3 regions of the Streptomyces sp. NPDC087859 genome follow, and region 1 is predicted to be linked to each of the others. Evidence: riboswitches for the same ligand, from Rfam matches in the RefSeq annotation. Region 1 holds a riboswitch; each other region holds the start of a gene.

The links. A riboswitch is a leader RNA that binds a small molecule or an ion and turns the genes downstream of it on or off. The one in region 1 is predicted to bind cyclic di-AMP.
Region 2: linked by a shared signal. The riboswitch ahead of ACIOHP_RS12315 (transglycosylase family protein) and the one ahead of ACIOHP_RS40220 (M23 family metallopeptidase) in region 1 are both predicted to bind cyclic di-AMP.
Region 3: linked by a shared signal. The riboswitch ahead of ACIOHP_RS03945 (M23 family metallopeptidase) and the one ahead of ACIOHP_RS40220 (M23 family metallopeptidase) in region 1 are both predicted to bind cyclic di-AMP.

Annotation. Positions count from the first base shown of each region.
Region 1 is NZ_JBIUUU010000021.1:125,886-130,639, reverse strand. It holds gene ACIOHP_RS40225 (GntR family transcriptional regulator) at 1-398, opposite strand, end outside; gene ACIOHP_RS40220 (M23 family metallopeptidase) at 586-1,362, opposite strand; cyclic di-AMP (ydaO/yuaA leader) riboswitch at 1,376-1,544, opposite strand; gene ACIOHP_RS40215 (M16 family metallopeptidase) at 1,736-3,124, opposite strand; gene ACIOHP_RS40210 (pitrilysin family protein) at 3,121-4,515, opposite strand.
Region 2 is NZ_JBIUUU010000004.1:477,882-482,635, forward strand. It holds gene ACIOHP_RS12305 (cytochrome P450) at 1-533, shown strand, start outside; gene ACIOHP_RS12310 (transglycosylase family protein) at 749-1,672, shown strand; cyclic di-AMP (ydaO/yuaA leader) riboswitch at 1,877-2,044, shown strand; gene ACIOHP_RS12315 (transglycosylase family protein) at 2,048-2,722, shown strand; gene eno (phosphopyruvate hydratase) at 3,071-4,351, shown strand; gene ACIOHP_RS12325 (septum formation initiator family protein) at 4,453-4,754, shown strand, end outside.
Region 3 is NZ_JBIUUU010000002.1:20,408-25,161, forward strand. It holds gene ACIOHP_RS03935 (PrsW family intramembrane metalloprotease) at 1-336, shown strand, start outside; gene ACIOHP_RS03940 (aldo/keto reductase) at 521-1,465, opposite strand; gene ACIOHP_RS03945 (M23 family metallopeptidase) at 1,623-2,678, opposite strand; cyclic di-AMP (ydaO/yuaA leader) riboswitch at 2,690-2,847, opposite strand; gene ACIOHP_RS03950 (PP2C family protein-serine/threonine phosphatase) at 3,092-4,282, opposite strand; tRNA gene ACIOHP_RS03955 (tRNA-Met) at 4,286-4,359, opposite strand; gene ACIOHP_RS03960 (alginate lyase family protein) at 4,436-4,754, opposite strand, start outside.

The DNA.
Region 1 (4,754 bases):
GTCTCGTGGAACCAGCCTCCCAGGGACCGCAGGTCATCGCTGTTGCCCCTCCTGGCCCGCTCCTGGCCCAGCCTGACCAGACCGCGCAGGACCTTCAGATGCGCCTCGGTGCGCCGCTGGGCGGCCCGTGAGGCACCCAGGGGCTCCAGGAGCATCCGCATCTCCAGCAGGTCGGCGGCCTCCTGCTCGGTCGGTTCGGCCACGCACGCGCCCGCGTGGCGCCGCGTCACCACGAAGCCCTCGGCCTCCAGAGTGCGCAGCGCCTCCCGGACGGGGACACGGGAGACCCCGTAGCGACGGGCGAGGAGTTCCTCGGTGAGGCGGCTGCCGCGCTCGTAGACACCGGCGACGATGTCGTCCCTGATCGCGGTGCATACCGAGTGCGCCGGAATACGCATGACCGACCTCCGCCTTAATCCCCGTGAAACGTCGATGATTGACGTGTGTTCAGTGACTCTATTGCAAAGAACAGGAATTTCCGATGGCGGGCCGGAATCCATGCATATTTTTTGGACAACAGGGCGACAGAAACGGCAAAACCCCGGCTCGGTGAGCCGGGGTTTCAGAAGATCTCGCGGTCCGTCGTCAGACGTTCACGCCATGCGAACGCAGGTAGGAGACGGGGTCGATGTCCGAGCCGTACTCCGCGGTCGTGCGGGCCTCGAAGTGCAGGTGCGGCCCGGTGACGTTGCCGGTCGCGCCGGAGAGGCCGATCTGCTGGCCCGGGGTGACCGTCTGGCCCACCGAAACACCGATGGACGACAGGTGCCCGTACTGGGTGTACGTGCCGTCGTTCATCTTGATCACGATGTTGTTGCCGTACGACCCGCCCCAGCCGGCCTCGACGACCGTGCCGGAGCCGACCGCGTGGACGGAGGTGCCGGTGGCGGCGTGGAAGTCGACGCCGGTGTGGCTGCCGGAGGACCAGACGCCGCCGCCGGCCTTGTAGCCGGTGGAGATGTACGAGCCCGATATCGGGGCTACATAGCTGTTGAGGCGCTTGCGCTCGGCGGCGGCGCGGGCGGCGCGCTCCTTGGCCTCGCGCTCCTTCTCGGCCTTGGCGGCGGCCTTCTTGAGCGCCGCCTGCTCGGCCTTCTGCCGGGCCTTCTGCTCGGCGGCCTCGATGGCCGCCTGCTGCTGGGCCTCGGCCTGGGCGTCGATCTGGGCGGCGACCGAGTCGCCGATGGTGACGACCGGGGTGAGGCCGGTCTGCTCGGCCGCGGGCTCCGCCGCGAGGGCCGGGGCGGCGAGGGTGCCGATGACGCCGGTGGTGGTGAGGGCCGCGACCCCCGCCACGTGGGCGGTGGTGCGCTTCATCCTGCTGGGACGGCGGTGCTTCCCGGTGGCGCGCGTGAACGCCATGTGGTGGCTGGTCCTTTCCTTCCTTCTCGCCTACCGGGTTAGCTGACGGGTTCGGAGCAGGAAGGTCTCCTACGGACCCCCTCGCTGCGCGCGCGGGCGTCCGATTCACCCCAGGGACTACATGAATGTGGGTCCCCGGCTCCCCTGGCTCGCGCCGTACGGGGACTCGGCGATGGCTGTCCGGTGCCGCGGGCGCGGCGCACTGCCTGACGAACAGCCCGGATGACGCTAAGCGGGGCGACTTTCAATCCCCAAACGGATCAGGGGTTTTGTAGCGCATGCCACAGGGCAGACAGGCAACCTCTCCCCTAATTCGGACATTAAGGGGCCCTGGTGACACGTCAGTCACCAGGGCCCCTTCACGCGCGTGCCGCTACTCGGCGGACACGACGCTCACTTCACCGATCCCGAGGGCCTCGACGGGCGCCTTGATGGCGGACGCGTCGCCGACCAGGATCGTCACCAGCCGGTCCACCGGGAAGGCGTTGACGGCCGCTGCGGTGGCCTCCACGGTGCCGGTCGCGGCGAGCTGCCGGTACAGCGTGGCCTGGTAGTCGTCGGGCAGGTGCTGCTCGACCTGGTCGGCCAGCGTGCTCGCGACGGCCGCCGCGGTCTCGTACTTCAGCGGGGCCACGCCGACCAGGTTCTGCACGGCGACGTCCCGCTCGGCGTCGGTCAGCCCCTCCGCGGCAAGGGTGCGCAGGACCGTCCACAGGTCGTCCAGGGCCGGACCGGTGTTCGGGGTGTCGACGGAGCCGCTGATGGCGAGCATCGCGGCACCCGTTCCGTCGGGGGCGGACCTGAGGACCTGCCCGAACGAGCGCACCCCGTAGGTGTAGCCCTTCTCCTCACGCAGGACGCGGTCCAGGCGGGAGGTGAGGGTGCCGCCGAGGCAGTACGTGCCGAGCACCTGCGCGGCCCACACGCGGTCGTGCCGGTCGGCGCCGATACGGCCGATCAGCAGCTGCGTCTGGACGGCGCCGGGGCGGTCCACGATGACGACACGGCCCGTGTCGTCGGCGGTGATCGGCGGCACCGGACGCGGCTCGGCCTGGGAGCCGGTCCACGAGCCGAGGGTGTCGGCGAGCAGCGCGTCCAGGTCGATGCCGGTGAGGTCACCGACGACCACGACGGTGCCGGTGGCCGGGCGGACGTGCTTCTCGTAGAAGGCGCGTACGGCCGCGGAGTCGATGTTCTGGACGGTCTCCTCGGTGCCCTGGCGCGGGCGGGACATGCGCAGGTCCGCCGGGAACAGGGTCCTGGAGAGCTCCTTGGCGGCCCGGCGGGAGGGGTTGGCCAGCTCGTGCGGGATCTCGTCGAGGCGGTTGGTGACGAGGCGCTCGACCTCGCTGTCCGCGAACGCGGGCGCCCTGAGGGCGTCGGCCAGCAGACCGAGCGCCTTGGGCAGACGCGACGCCGGGACCTCGAGGCTCAGCCGTACGCCGGGGTGGTCGGCGTGGGCGTCGAGCGTGGCACCGGCCCGCTCCAGCTCGGCGGCGAACTCCTCGGCGGTGTGCTTGTCGGTGCCCTCCGAGAAGGCCCGCGCCATGATCGTGGCGACGCCGTCCAGGCCGGCCGGCTCGGCGTCCAGCGGGGCGTCGAGGAGGACCTCGACGGCGACGACCTGCTGGCCGGGGCGGTGGCAGCGCAGGACCGTCAGGCCGTTGTCGAGCGTGCCGCGCTCGGGGGCCGGGAAGGCCCACGGCCGGGCCTCGCCCGCCTGCGGCCGGGGGTGGAACTCCATCGTGGCGAGCTCGGTCACTTGGCCGCCTCCTCGTTCTTGTCGCCGGCCTCGACGGTGGCCTCGGCCTCGGGGTCCTCCGGCGGATCCGCGTCCTCGGCGGTCTCCGCGGAGACGGGCTCGTAGACGAGCACCGCGCGGTTGTCGGGGCGCAGGCGGGCCTTGGCGACCGCCTGGACTTCCTCGGCGCTCACTTCGAGCACCCGGTTGACGGCGGTGAGGGCGAGCTGCGGGTCGCCGAACAGGACGGCGTAGCGGCACAGTTCGTCGGCGCGGCCCGCGACGGTGCCGAGCCGGTCCAGCCACTCGCGCTCCAACTGGGCCTGGGCGCGCTCCATTTCCTCGGCCGTGGGGCCCTCCGCGGCGAACCGGGCGAGCTCCTCGTCGATCGCCGCCTCGATGACCGGCACCTCGACGTCACCGGACGTCTTCACGTCCAGCCACCCCAGGGAGGGCGCCCCGGCGAGCCGCAGCAGGCCGAAGCCGGCGGCCACGGCCGTACGGTCGCGGCGTACCAGCCGGTTGTAGAGGCGGGAGGACTCGCCGCCACCGAGGACGGTGAGTGCCAGGTCGGCCGCGTCGGCCTCGCGCGTGCCGTCGTGCGGCAGCCGGTAGGCCGCCATCAACGCGCGCGCGGGGACCTCTTCCTCGACGACCTCGCGCAGCTGCTCGCCGATGATCTCGGGCAGCGAGCCGTCGCGCGGGGCGGGCTTGCCGTCGTGGGACGCGATCGAGCCGAAGTACTTCTCGATCCAGGCGAGCGTCTGCTCGGGGTCGATGTCGCCGACGACGGACAGCACCGCGTTACCCGGGGCGTAGTACGTCCGGAAGAACGCGCGCGCGTCCTCCAGCGTGGCCGCGTCCAGGTCGGCCATCGAACCGATCGGCGTGTGGTGGTACGGGTGGCCCTCGGGGTAGGCGAGGGCGGTCAGCTTCTCGAACGCCGTGCCGTAGGGGACGTTGTCGTAGCGCTGCCGGCGCTCGTTCTTGACGACGTCCCGCTGGTTCTCCATCGACTCGTCGTCGAGGGCGGCGAGCAGCGAGCCCATGCGGTCGGCCTCCAGCCAGAGGGCGAGCTCCAGCTGGTGGGTGGGCATGGTCTCGAAGTAGTTGGTGCGCTCGAAGCTCGTGGTGCCGTTGAGCGAGCCGCCCGCGCCCTGGACGAGCTCGAAGTGGCCGTTGCCCTTGACCTGTCCGGAGCCCTGGAACATCAGGTGCTCGAAGAGGTGAGCCAGGCCGGTACGGCCCTTGACCTCGTGACGCGAGCCGACGTCGTACCAGAGGCACACCGCCGCGACCGGGGTCAGATGGTCCTCGGAGAGCACCACGCGCAGCCCGTTGGCCAGGCGGTGCTCCGTTGCTGTCAGGCCTCCGGTGCCTGCCTGGTCTGTGGCCGTGTGACCCATGGGCATGTACGTCCCTTCGATCGCGGTGCGGTTGATCTGAACCGCGTTTTTCTGCCGGTCCTGCCACTGTATGCAAGCGTGCGGAGCGCCGGTGAAGTTCCCGGTGGTCGTACGCCGACAGCGAGATCCCGTAGCCTGCGGGCGGGTGCCGCGCGCCGTACGGGTGAACACACGGCGGGACGGCTGACGCCGGGTCGTCGTCCGCGTTGTCAGTGCCACGGTCCACAATGGTCCGCGTCAGAACC
Region 2 (4,754 bases), on a different contig from region 1:
TCTTCGCCGGTTTTGAGACCACGGTCAACCTGATCGGCAACGGCACGTACGCGCTCCTCACCCATCCCGAGCAGCGCACCCGCCTCCAGGGCTCGCTCGCCGCCGGGGAGACCGACCTCCTGGAAACCGGCGTGGAGGAGCTTCTCCGTTACGACGGTCCCGTGGAACTCGCCACCTGGCGCTTCGCCACCCAGCCGCTCACCGTCGGCGGACAGGACATCGCACCCGGCGACCCCGTCCTCGTCGTACTCGCCGCCGCGGACCGGGACCCGGAGCGGTTCGCCGATCCCGATGTCCTCGACCTCTCCCGGCGTGACAACCAACACCTCGGATACGGCCACGGCATTCACTACTGCCTCGGCGCCCCGCTCGCCCGTCTGGAGGGCCAGACCGCGCTCGCCACGCTCCTCACCCGGCTTCCGGACCTCCGACTCGCGGTGGATTCGGCCGATTTGAGGTGGCGTGGGGGTCTCATCATGCGCGGACTGCGCACCCTGCCCGTCGAGTTCACGCCCACGAGCCGGGCCCGGTAATCGGCTTCGCGTCGATTACTTGCATGGCTTCACGCCAACTCGCGCGTCCCCGCAGCTCCTTGCAAAGATGATTTGCCCTCAACTCTGTGATCTTCACGTGATCTACGCGGCATTAACTTGTGACAAGTGATCGACTGCCGATACGTTCACGCATCAGCGCGGCGACTGTCTTCATCCGCCGCGCCGGTCACTGTTGTCTCGCGAAAGGCCTCCGCATGCTCACCGGGAACGGTCGTCACCGTCGCCCCCGCCAGGCTCCGGCACTGCTCGTCGCGGCCGGAGTGACCGGCTCCGCCATCGCGATCCCGCTCCTGGGCGCCACCGGCGCGAGCGCGGCCGACGGGAACACCTGGGACCAGGTCGCCAAGTGCGAGACCGACGGTTCCTGGAGCGCGAACAAGGGTGACGGTTATTACGGCGGGCTCAAGCTGTCCCAGGAGAACTGGGAGAAGTACGGCGGCCTCGACTACGCCACGAGTCCCGACCTCGCCAGCCGCAACCAGCAGATAGCCGTCGCCGAGAAGGTCCTCGCGGACCAGGGTGTTGGCGTCTGGGGCACCTGCGGTCTGCTGAACGGGCTGAGCAAGGACTCGGCCTCGGACGATGTCGACACCGGCGTCGGGAGCGGCACCCCGTCGGAGTCCGAAGAGTCGGGTTCATCTGAATCGTCTGATTCATCCGCCTCGTCCGGGCTGTCCAACTCCTCCGGATCATCCGACTCGTCGAACGGGTCCTCCGCCGATCCGACGTCCTCACCCTCGGCGTCCACCGAAGCGGACAACTCATCCAAGTCGGACACATCCGACCCTGGCGCCGAAGACTCACAGTCGCCCGACAGTCCATCCATAGCGCCGACAAAGGGTGTTGAATCGGACAACTCATGGCAAGAAGGCGGCTCTTCGGCTCTCGTCGACACCGGCGCCCTCTCCGCCACCCAGGAGAGCACCGGCCGGCACCGTGGCGCGAGCGCCGACGAGGGGTCCTACACCGTCCGCGTCGGCGACACGCTCGCCTCCATCGCCGACTCCCTTGACGTCGACGGCGGATGGCGCCGGCTCTACGCCGAGAACAAGCAGGTCATCGGCGCCGACCCGAGCGACATCGAGCCCGGTCAGACCCTCGTACTCGGTAGCGAATAGGGCGAAAACCCCAGGAGAATGCCGGGAGTTCAGACCACACTTCTCATCAAATGTCCGGTTTGATGAAAGTGTGGGATGAGTCTCAGAAGCCCTGATCGTCTTTGAAATTCGCCGGATTCCCTGTCTACGGTCAACACCGCTCGTCACCGCGAGCCCCGGCTGCCGCAACGCCGAATCCTGCCAGCGGCCGTACGGGAACAGTCGTCGCGTCAAGCGCCGTAGGCAGGAGCGGGGGACCCAAGGTAAGTGCCGGGCCCAGCAGTTCACGCTGGACCGGCTTGGGGTGAAGTCGCGCATCGCGAGATGCGCGGCCGGGCAACTCAACCGGCCCGAACCCGACAGCTCACCTCGCAGGCGTCGGTGAGGGGATCCACCATGCTGTTTTCCGGCAAGGGCAAGCACCGTCGTCCTTCCAAGGCCACCCGGGCCGCCGCGCTCGCCGGCGTCACCGGTGTCGCCATCGCGGCCCCGCTGATGGCGGCCGGCAACGCCTCCGCCGCCACCGCCTCCGAGTGGGACGCCGTCGCCCAGTGCGAGTCGGGCGGCGACTGGACCATCAACACCGGCAACGGCTACTACGGCGGTCTGCAGTTCTCCGCCTCCACCTGGGCCGCGTACGGCGGCACGGCGTACGCCTCGCAGGCCAACCAGGCCACCAAGGGTCAGCAGATCGAGATAGCCGAGAAGGTCCTCGCGAGCCAGGGCAAGGGTGCCTGGCCGTCCTGCGGCGTCAACCTGTCCAGCGCGAGCTACACCGGCGGCGGCTCGTCGAGCTCCTCCAGCGACAGCGGCACCAGCACCCGCTCCTCCGAGCAGCAGGCCTCCCGCTCCTCCGAGCGCCCGGCCGCCAAGAAGACCGTCACCACCCCGACCGGCAAGAAGGTCAAGAAGGGCGACGGCGAGTACAAGGTCGTCAAGGGTGACACCCTCAGCTCCATCGCCGAGGAGCACGACGTCAAGGGCGGCTGGCAGAAGGTGTTCAAGCTGAACAAGGACATCGTCAGCGACGCCGACTTCATCTACCCGGGTCAGCAGCTGCACCTCAAGTAGTAGCTGCGCCTCGCGTAAGGGTCCGCCGCATTCGAGCAGGACCCGGCTGAACCACAGCGCCCTCACATCCGTGGTCCTCATACTGAAGGCCTCGTGAGGGTCCCCCCGTCCCCACGGGCTCCCCGCTCCGGTGCGTGTTCCCCCGTACGCACCGGGGCGGGGTTTTTTCTGCGCCGGTTTCTGCCAGGTTTCCGAAACCGTCTTTGTTCCGTTCGGAAACAATTTACTCTCGGTTCTGTCCACGGGGCGGTCCGCACGGTGGCCGAACGCCCGGAGCCGGTTAGGCTCGTCTCGCAGAACACACCGCGGTCCCGGCGGACCGTGTCACATCCCAAGAAGGAGATGCTCGTGCCGTCCATCGACGTCGTCGTAGCCCGGGAAATCCTGGACTCCCGAGGCAACCCCACGGTCGAGGTCGAGGTCGGCCTCGACGACGGCAGCACGGGTCGTGCCGCCGTTCCCTCCGGTGCTTCCACCGGCGCCTTCGAGGCCATCGAGCTCCGCGACGGTGACCCCAACCGCTACGGCGGCAAGGGTGTCGAGAAGGCCGTCCTCGCCGTCATCGAGCAGATCGGCCCGGAGCTCGTCGGCTACGACGCCACCGAGCAGCGCCTGATCGACCAGGCGATGTTCGACCTGGACGCCACCGACAACAAGGGCTCGCTCGGCGCCAACGCCATCCTCGGCGTCTCCCTCGCCGTCGCCCACGCCGCCTCCGAGGCCAGCGACCTCCCGCTCTTCCGCTACCTGGGCGGCCCGAACGCGCACCTGCTGCCCGTTCCGATGATGAACATCCTGAACGGCGGCTCGCACGCCGACTCCAACGTGGACATCCAGGAGTTCATGATCGCCCCGATCGGCGCGGAGTCCTTCTCCGAGGCGCTGCGCTGGGGCGCCGAGGTCTACCACACCCTCAAGAAGGTGCTGAAGACCAAGGGCCTGTCCACCGGCCTCGGCGACGAGGGCGGCTTCGCCCCGAACCTGGAGTCCAACCGCGCCGCCCTGGACCTCATCATCGAGGCCATCAAGCAGGCCGGCTACGTCCCCGGCGAGCAGATCGCGCTCGCGCTCGACGTCGCCGCGTCCGAGTTCTACAAGGACGGCAAGTACGAGTTCGAGGGCAAGTCCCGCTCGGCCGCCGAGATGACCGAGTACTACGAGGAGCTCGTCTCCGCGTACCCGCTCGTCTCCATCGAGGACCCGCTGTACGAGGACGACTGGGCCGGCTGGAACACCATCACCGAGAAGATCGGCGACAAGGTCCAGATCGTCGGCGACGACCTGTTCGTCACCAACCCCGAGCGCCTGGCCCGCGGCATCGAGGAGGGCTCCGCGAACGCCCTGCTCGTCAAGGTGAACCAGATCGGCTCGCTGACCGAGACCCTGGACGCCGTCGAGATGGCCCAGCGCAACGGCTTCAAGTGCATGATGTCCCACCGCTCCGGCGAGACCGAGGACGTCACCATCGCCGACCTCGCCGTCGCGGTGAACTGCGGTCAGATCAAGACCGGCGCCCCGGCCCGCTCGGACCGCGTCGCCAAGTACAACCAGCTGCTGCGCATCGAGGAGATCCTCGACGACGCCGCGGTGTACGCCGGCCGCTCCGCGTTCCCCCGCTTCAAGGGCTGATCTCGGCAGGGCTAAGGCTTAGCCAGTCGTACGTACGTCCCCGCACCGGTCCCGTACCGTGTGCGGGGACGTACGCGCGTGTGTGAAGGAGGGGCTGGGACATGGCCGTCAAGGACCGGGACCGGTTCTCCACCGCGACCAGGATCCGGCTGCTCGGCGAGCAGACCGCGGCCCGGGTCTACCGTTCCCAGACCAAGCGGCAGGCCCGCCGCTCCCGGCTGACCGGCCGGGCGGCACTGCTCGCGCTGGTCCTGTGCTCGCTGATCGTCGCGCTCGCCTATCCGATAAGGCAGTACGTCTCCCAGCGCGCCGAGATCGCGGACCTCCAGCGGCAGCAGGAACAGGCCCGGCAGCGGGTCGAGCAGCTGCGGGACCAGAAGGCACGCTGGCAGGACGACGCGTA
Region 3 (4,754 bases), on a different contig from region 1:
GGCTCGATGCGGGCCCGCCGGATCGCCCGCCAGTACGCCCGCGCCCACGCCGGGAAGCGGGCGGCGCGGGCGGTGGCGCAGTACGAGGCGTACGCGACGTCTCTGGCGTTCCTCCGTCACCGGGGGCGCCGCGGCCGGGCCGGCGCCGACTTCGTCGTACGGGAGCGGGAGCTGCTGCACGAGCTGTGGGTACGGCGGGAGGCGGCGCGCCCGGCCCTGGACCACGCGGCCCGGATGACGGCACCGCCGACCCCGGTCGTGATCCCGCCGACGCACTGGCCCGTGCACGGATACCCGGCGGTGCAGCACCCCGGCTACAACCCGTACCGGACCTGAGAACCGCAGCACACCACCGAGCCGCACCGCCAACCCACACCGACGCCCCGCCCCGCCCCGCCGACGGCACTGCGACACACCCCACGAGCGCCCCGCCGGACCACACCGACGCCCCGCCCGCCCCGCCGACAGAACCGCGACACGCCCCCGCGAGCCGCCCTGCCGGACCACCGGACCGCGAAGACTAGGCCGACGCCTCCGTCAGCCGCGTCACCTCGTCCTCCGTCAGCCGCACCTCCGCCACTTTCACCAGCGCCGGCAGCTGCTCCACCGTCCGTGCGGACGCGATGGGCGCCGCCACCGTCGGCCGGGACGCCAGCCACGCCAGGGCCACCGTCGCCACCGGCACGCGGTGGGCCTCGGCGATGTCGTCGAGGGCGGCGAGGACCTTGCGGCCGCGCTCCGTCTCCAGATGCTTGCCGGCACCGGCGGCGCGGGCGCCCTCCACCACCTCGCCCTCGCGGTACTTGCCGGTGAGGAACCCGGAGGCCAGCGCGTAGTACGGGACGGCGGCCAGTCCGGTCCGTGCGGCCAGGTCCTGGAGCTCGCCCTCGTACGTCTCGCGCGAGACCAGGTTGTAGTGCGGCTGGAGCGCCACGTACCGGGCCAGTCCCTCGCGCTCGGAGAAGGCGAGGGACGCCTCCAGGCGCTCGGCGGAGATGTTGGACGCGGCGATGTGCCGCACCTTGCCCGCCTTCACCAGCTCGTCGAGCGCGCCGATGATCTCCTCGACCGGCACTTCCACCTTGTCGAAGTGTGTGTAGTAGAGGTCGATGTGGTCGGTGCCGAGACGGCGCAGGGAGGCGTCCGCCGCCGCCTTGATGTTCGCGGCCGTCAGGCCCGGGAAGTCGGGGTGCTGGCTGACCTTCGTGGCGATCACGACGTCGTCGCGGTTGCCGCGCGCCTTGACCCACTTGCCGATGATGGTCTCGGACTCACCGCCGACGTTGCCGTCGATCCACGCGGAGTACGAGTCCGCCGTGTCGACGAAGTTGCCGCCCGCGGCCGCGTAGGCGTCGAGTACGGCGAAGGACTGTGTCTCGTCGGCGGTCCAGCCGAAGACGTTGCCGCCGAGGGAGAGCGGGAAGACCTCGAGGTCGGACGTGCCCAGCTTGCGAAGAGAAGTCATGTACGGGGTCAACGCCGGTGCGAAGACCGCTCTTCCGGAACGGCCGCAAAGTTCCCGTAAACAAGCGGAGGCTGACATTCCGTGCCCGGTGACGCAAAAACCGGCGGCCGTGACGTCGGGGGGTGTGCGTCAGGGCCGCCGGTGGATCAGGAGAACCTCAGGGGGTGAGCCCCTTGCTCCGCAGCCACGCCATCGGGTCGATCCCGGTGGACGCACCGCCCGCGTGGACCTCGAGGTGCAGATGCGCGCCCGTGACGTTGCCGGTCGCTCCCACGCGCCCGATCACATCACCGGTGTTGACCTTCTGGCCCACGCTGACACTGATCGACGACTGGTGGGCGAACCACAGCTCGGTGCCGTCGTCGAGGGTGAGGACGGTCTTGTAGCCGTACGACCCGTCCCAGCCGGCCTGCGTGATGGTGCCGCTGTGGATCGCCTTGATGAGCGTGCCCGTGGGAGCGGCGAAGTCGAGGCCCGTGTGGTACCCGGAGGACCACAGGGAGCCGGCCTGCCCGAAGGTCGAGGTGATCGTGTACGAGGAGGTCGGCAGCGTGTACTGCTTCGCCAGCTCGGCGAGCCGCTTGGCCTCGGCGGCCTTCTCGGCTTCCGCCTCCGCCTTCTTCTTCGCCTCGGCTGCGTCGTCCGCGGCCTTCTTCAGCGCGGCGGCCTCGGCCTTGGCGGCCTCGTCGGCGAGGGCGCTCTGCGTGGCGAGCTGCGTCTTGTTCTCGACCTGCGTCTGCTGGCTCTCGGCCTGCGCCATGATCCGGTTGCGCAGCGTCTCGCCGGCGCCGGAGTCGGAGACGCTGATCTGGGTCTTGTCCGTGACAGCCGTGGCGGCGGCCGTGGGGGCCGCGGCGAGGTCGCTGAGCGCGGTGGCCGAGCCCTGCGGTGCCTCCTCCTCGCCGGACACGAACGGAAGGTCGGGCATCGAGATGGAGACCGGCGGCTTGCCGGTGTTGGCGCTGGCCATGCCGGCCCCGCCGACGGCGGCTATGACACCGACGCCCAGGACGGTGGAGCTGCGGGCGAATCCCCCGCTGCGCTGCTTGGCGACCCGATGCTTGCCACGTGCCGGTCGGATGGACTCCTCGGTGGGATTCCATTCCTCCCGCGGACCCTCGTCGTGGTGGTAGCTGCCGTAGCCGAAGACATCGGTGGTGCTGCGCTGGCTCGGCACGTACGGGGCCTCGGGGGCAGGCCGGTTTGACGCCACGTGGGCGTGCTCCTTTCCTTCCTTCTCGCCTACCGGGTTAGCTGACGGGTTCGGAGCAGGAAGGTCTCCTACGCGCGTATACCGGCCGTGAGTTCACGGTGGCATCCGCGCGATTCACCCCAGGGTGGTGGTTCCCCGGCTCCCTTGCGGGATTAAGCGCGTGAGCACGGAGCCGTCTCTTGTGACGGCTGGGACGACCGCGCTGCGTTATCGAACGTTAATAGACCCGGACCATGGATTCCAAGCTGTTCCGCTTGATCATTAACCTTTTTCCCCTGGACGTACGGGTCCATGAGCGGTGAAAAACGGGCGAGTTGACCGCGCTCCGGTAAACTCACAGGTATTGACTGTATGTCAGTTGTTATGCGGAGGGCACTCACCCGGTCACCCCACGTGATAAAGCTCCCCAAGGGTCACGGCCGTCGTACGGCGAGCAGCGCCATGTCGTCCGTCATGCCGCCCCCCGTGTGCCGGCGCACCTCCACGGCGAGCGCGGACAGCAGCGCCCCGGGGACCCGGAATGCGCGTCCCGCGAGCCGCGCCGCCGGATCGTAGAACTCCCCGTACCGGTCCCGCGCCTCGGACAGCCCGTCGGTGTACAGCAGCAGCGTGGCCCCGCCCGGGAAAACCGCCTCCTCCGCACGGTCGGGCCAGCTCCCCAACTCGCCCATGCCCAGCGGCAACGCGGGCTCGACGGCGGGCAGCGCCCGCACGGTGCCGTCGGGACACAGCAGCAACGGCGGCGGATGGCCGCGGTTGAGGACCCGTACGACCCCGTCGCCGTGCGGCAGTTCGGCGAGTACGACGGTGGTGAACCCCTCGATGGCGTCGAGCCCCTCGCGCCGCGTGCCCTCGCGCGCCAGCGCCCGCTCCAGCCGCCGCGCGACCGCCTCCAGCGTCGGCTCCTGCTCGGCGGCCTCCCGGAACGCCCCGATGACGACGGCGACCGCGGCGACCGCCCCCATGCCCTTCCCCCGCACGTCCCCCACCACCAGCCGCACCCCGTACGGACTGTCCTGCACCGCGTAGAGGTCCCCGCCGATGAAGGCGTCCTTCTGCGCCGCCTCGTACCGCACCGCGATGTCGAACCCGCCGATCCGGTCGTCGGGCTCGGGCAGCACCGCCCGCTGGGCGGCCTCGGCGATCTGGCGCTGGGAGGCGAGCCGCTGGTCGCCGCGGAGCACGACCCGGTTGAGGACGGCGGCCAGCACGGCGACCACCGCCACGGTGAGCGCCTCGGTGAGGTTGTCGGCGTCCAGCCGGAAACCGAACCGCATATGGACGGCGAAGGCGGCGATCAGGGCCACCGCGCCGGTGGCGACGATGCCGAGCAGCGGATAGAGGGGCGCGGCGACCAGGGGGGCGGCGGTGAAGAAGGGGATCGCGGTGAAGTCCCGGGGGGTCAGGACGTCGTAGAGGACGCCACCGACGATCAGCAGGGCGGGCAGCGCCCGTAAGAGGGCGGAGACACGCCGTCCCGCCACCGCCTCCTGATCCACATGCCCAGGTTTCCCGGACCGGGCACGGGCGGCGAGCCGTGTGGCCCGACCGGGGGAAACACTCAGGGCCGGAGTCCAGCGAACTGGACTCCGGCCCTGAGCCATGAGTAGCGGGGACAGGATTTGAACCTGCGACCTCTGGGTTATGAGCCCAGCGAGCTACCGAGCTGCTCCACCCCGCGTCGGTGAAACCAGCATACGCCATCCGCGGGACGCTCAGCACCACAGTTAAGTCGCGCCGCCGCTGACCTGCGTTTTTCAGCTGCCGGGGTTGCCCGTGTGGGTCAGGGTCTCCCAGGACACGAACAGATTGTCGGTACCGGCGGGCCGGGTCTCCTCGGCGAGCTTGTGGGCGGCCGGGACGGAGACGTCGAGGCGGTTCTCCAGATGGTTGAGGGCGACCTCCAGGTCGGGGCCCATGTTCCGGTCCACCTTCCCGCCGCACAGCCACGCGGGCGCGGGCTCGCCGGCCTGGTACCGGGCGTGGAAGGCGAGCGCCGACTTCAGCCGGTCCTTGACCTCGCCGTACAGGTCGACGCCCTGGTGCCAGGCGGTCTCGGCGATGTGGGCGGTGGCG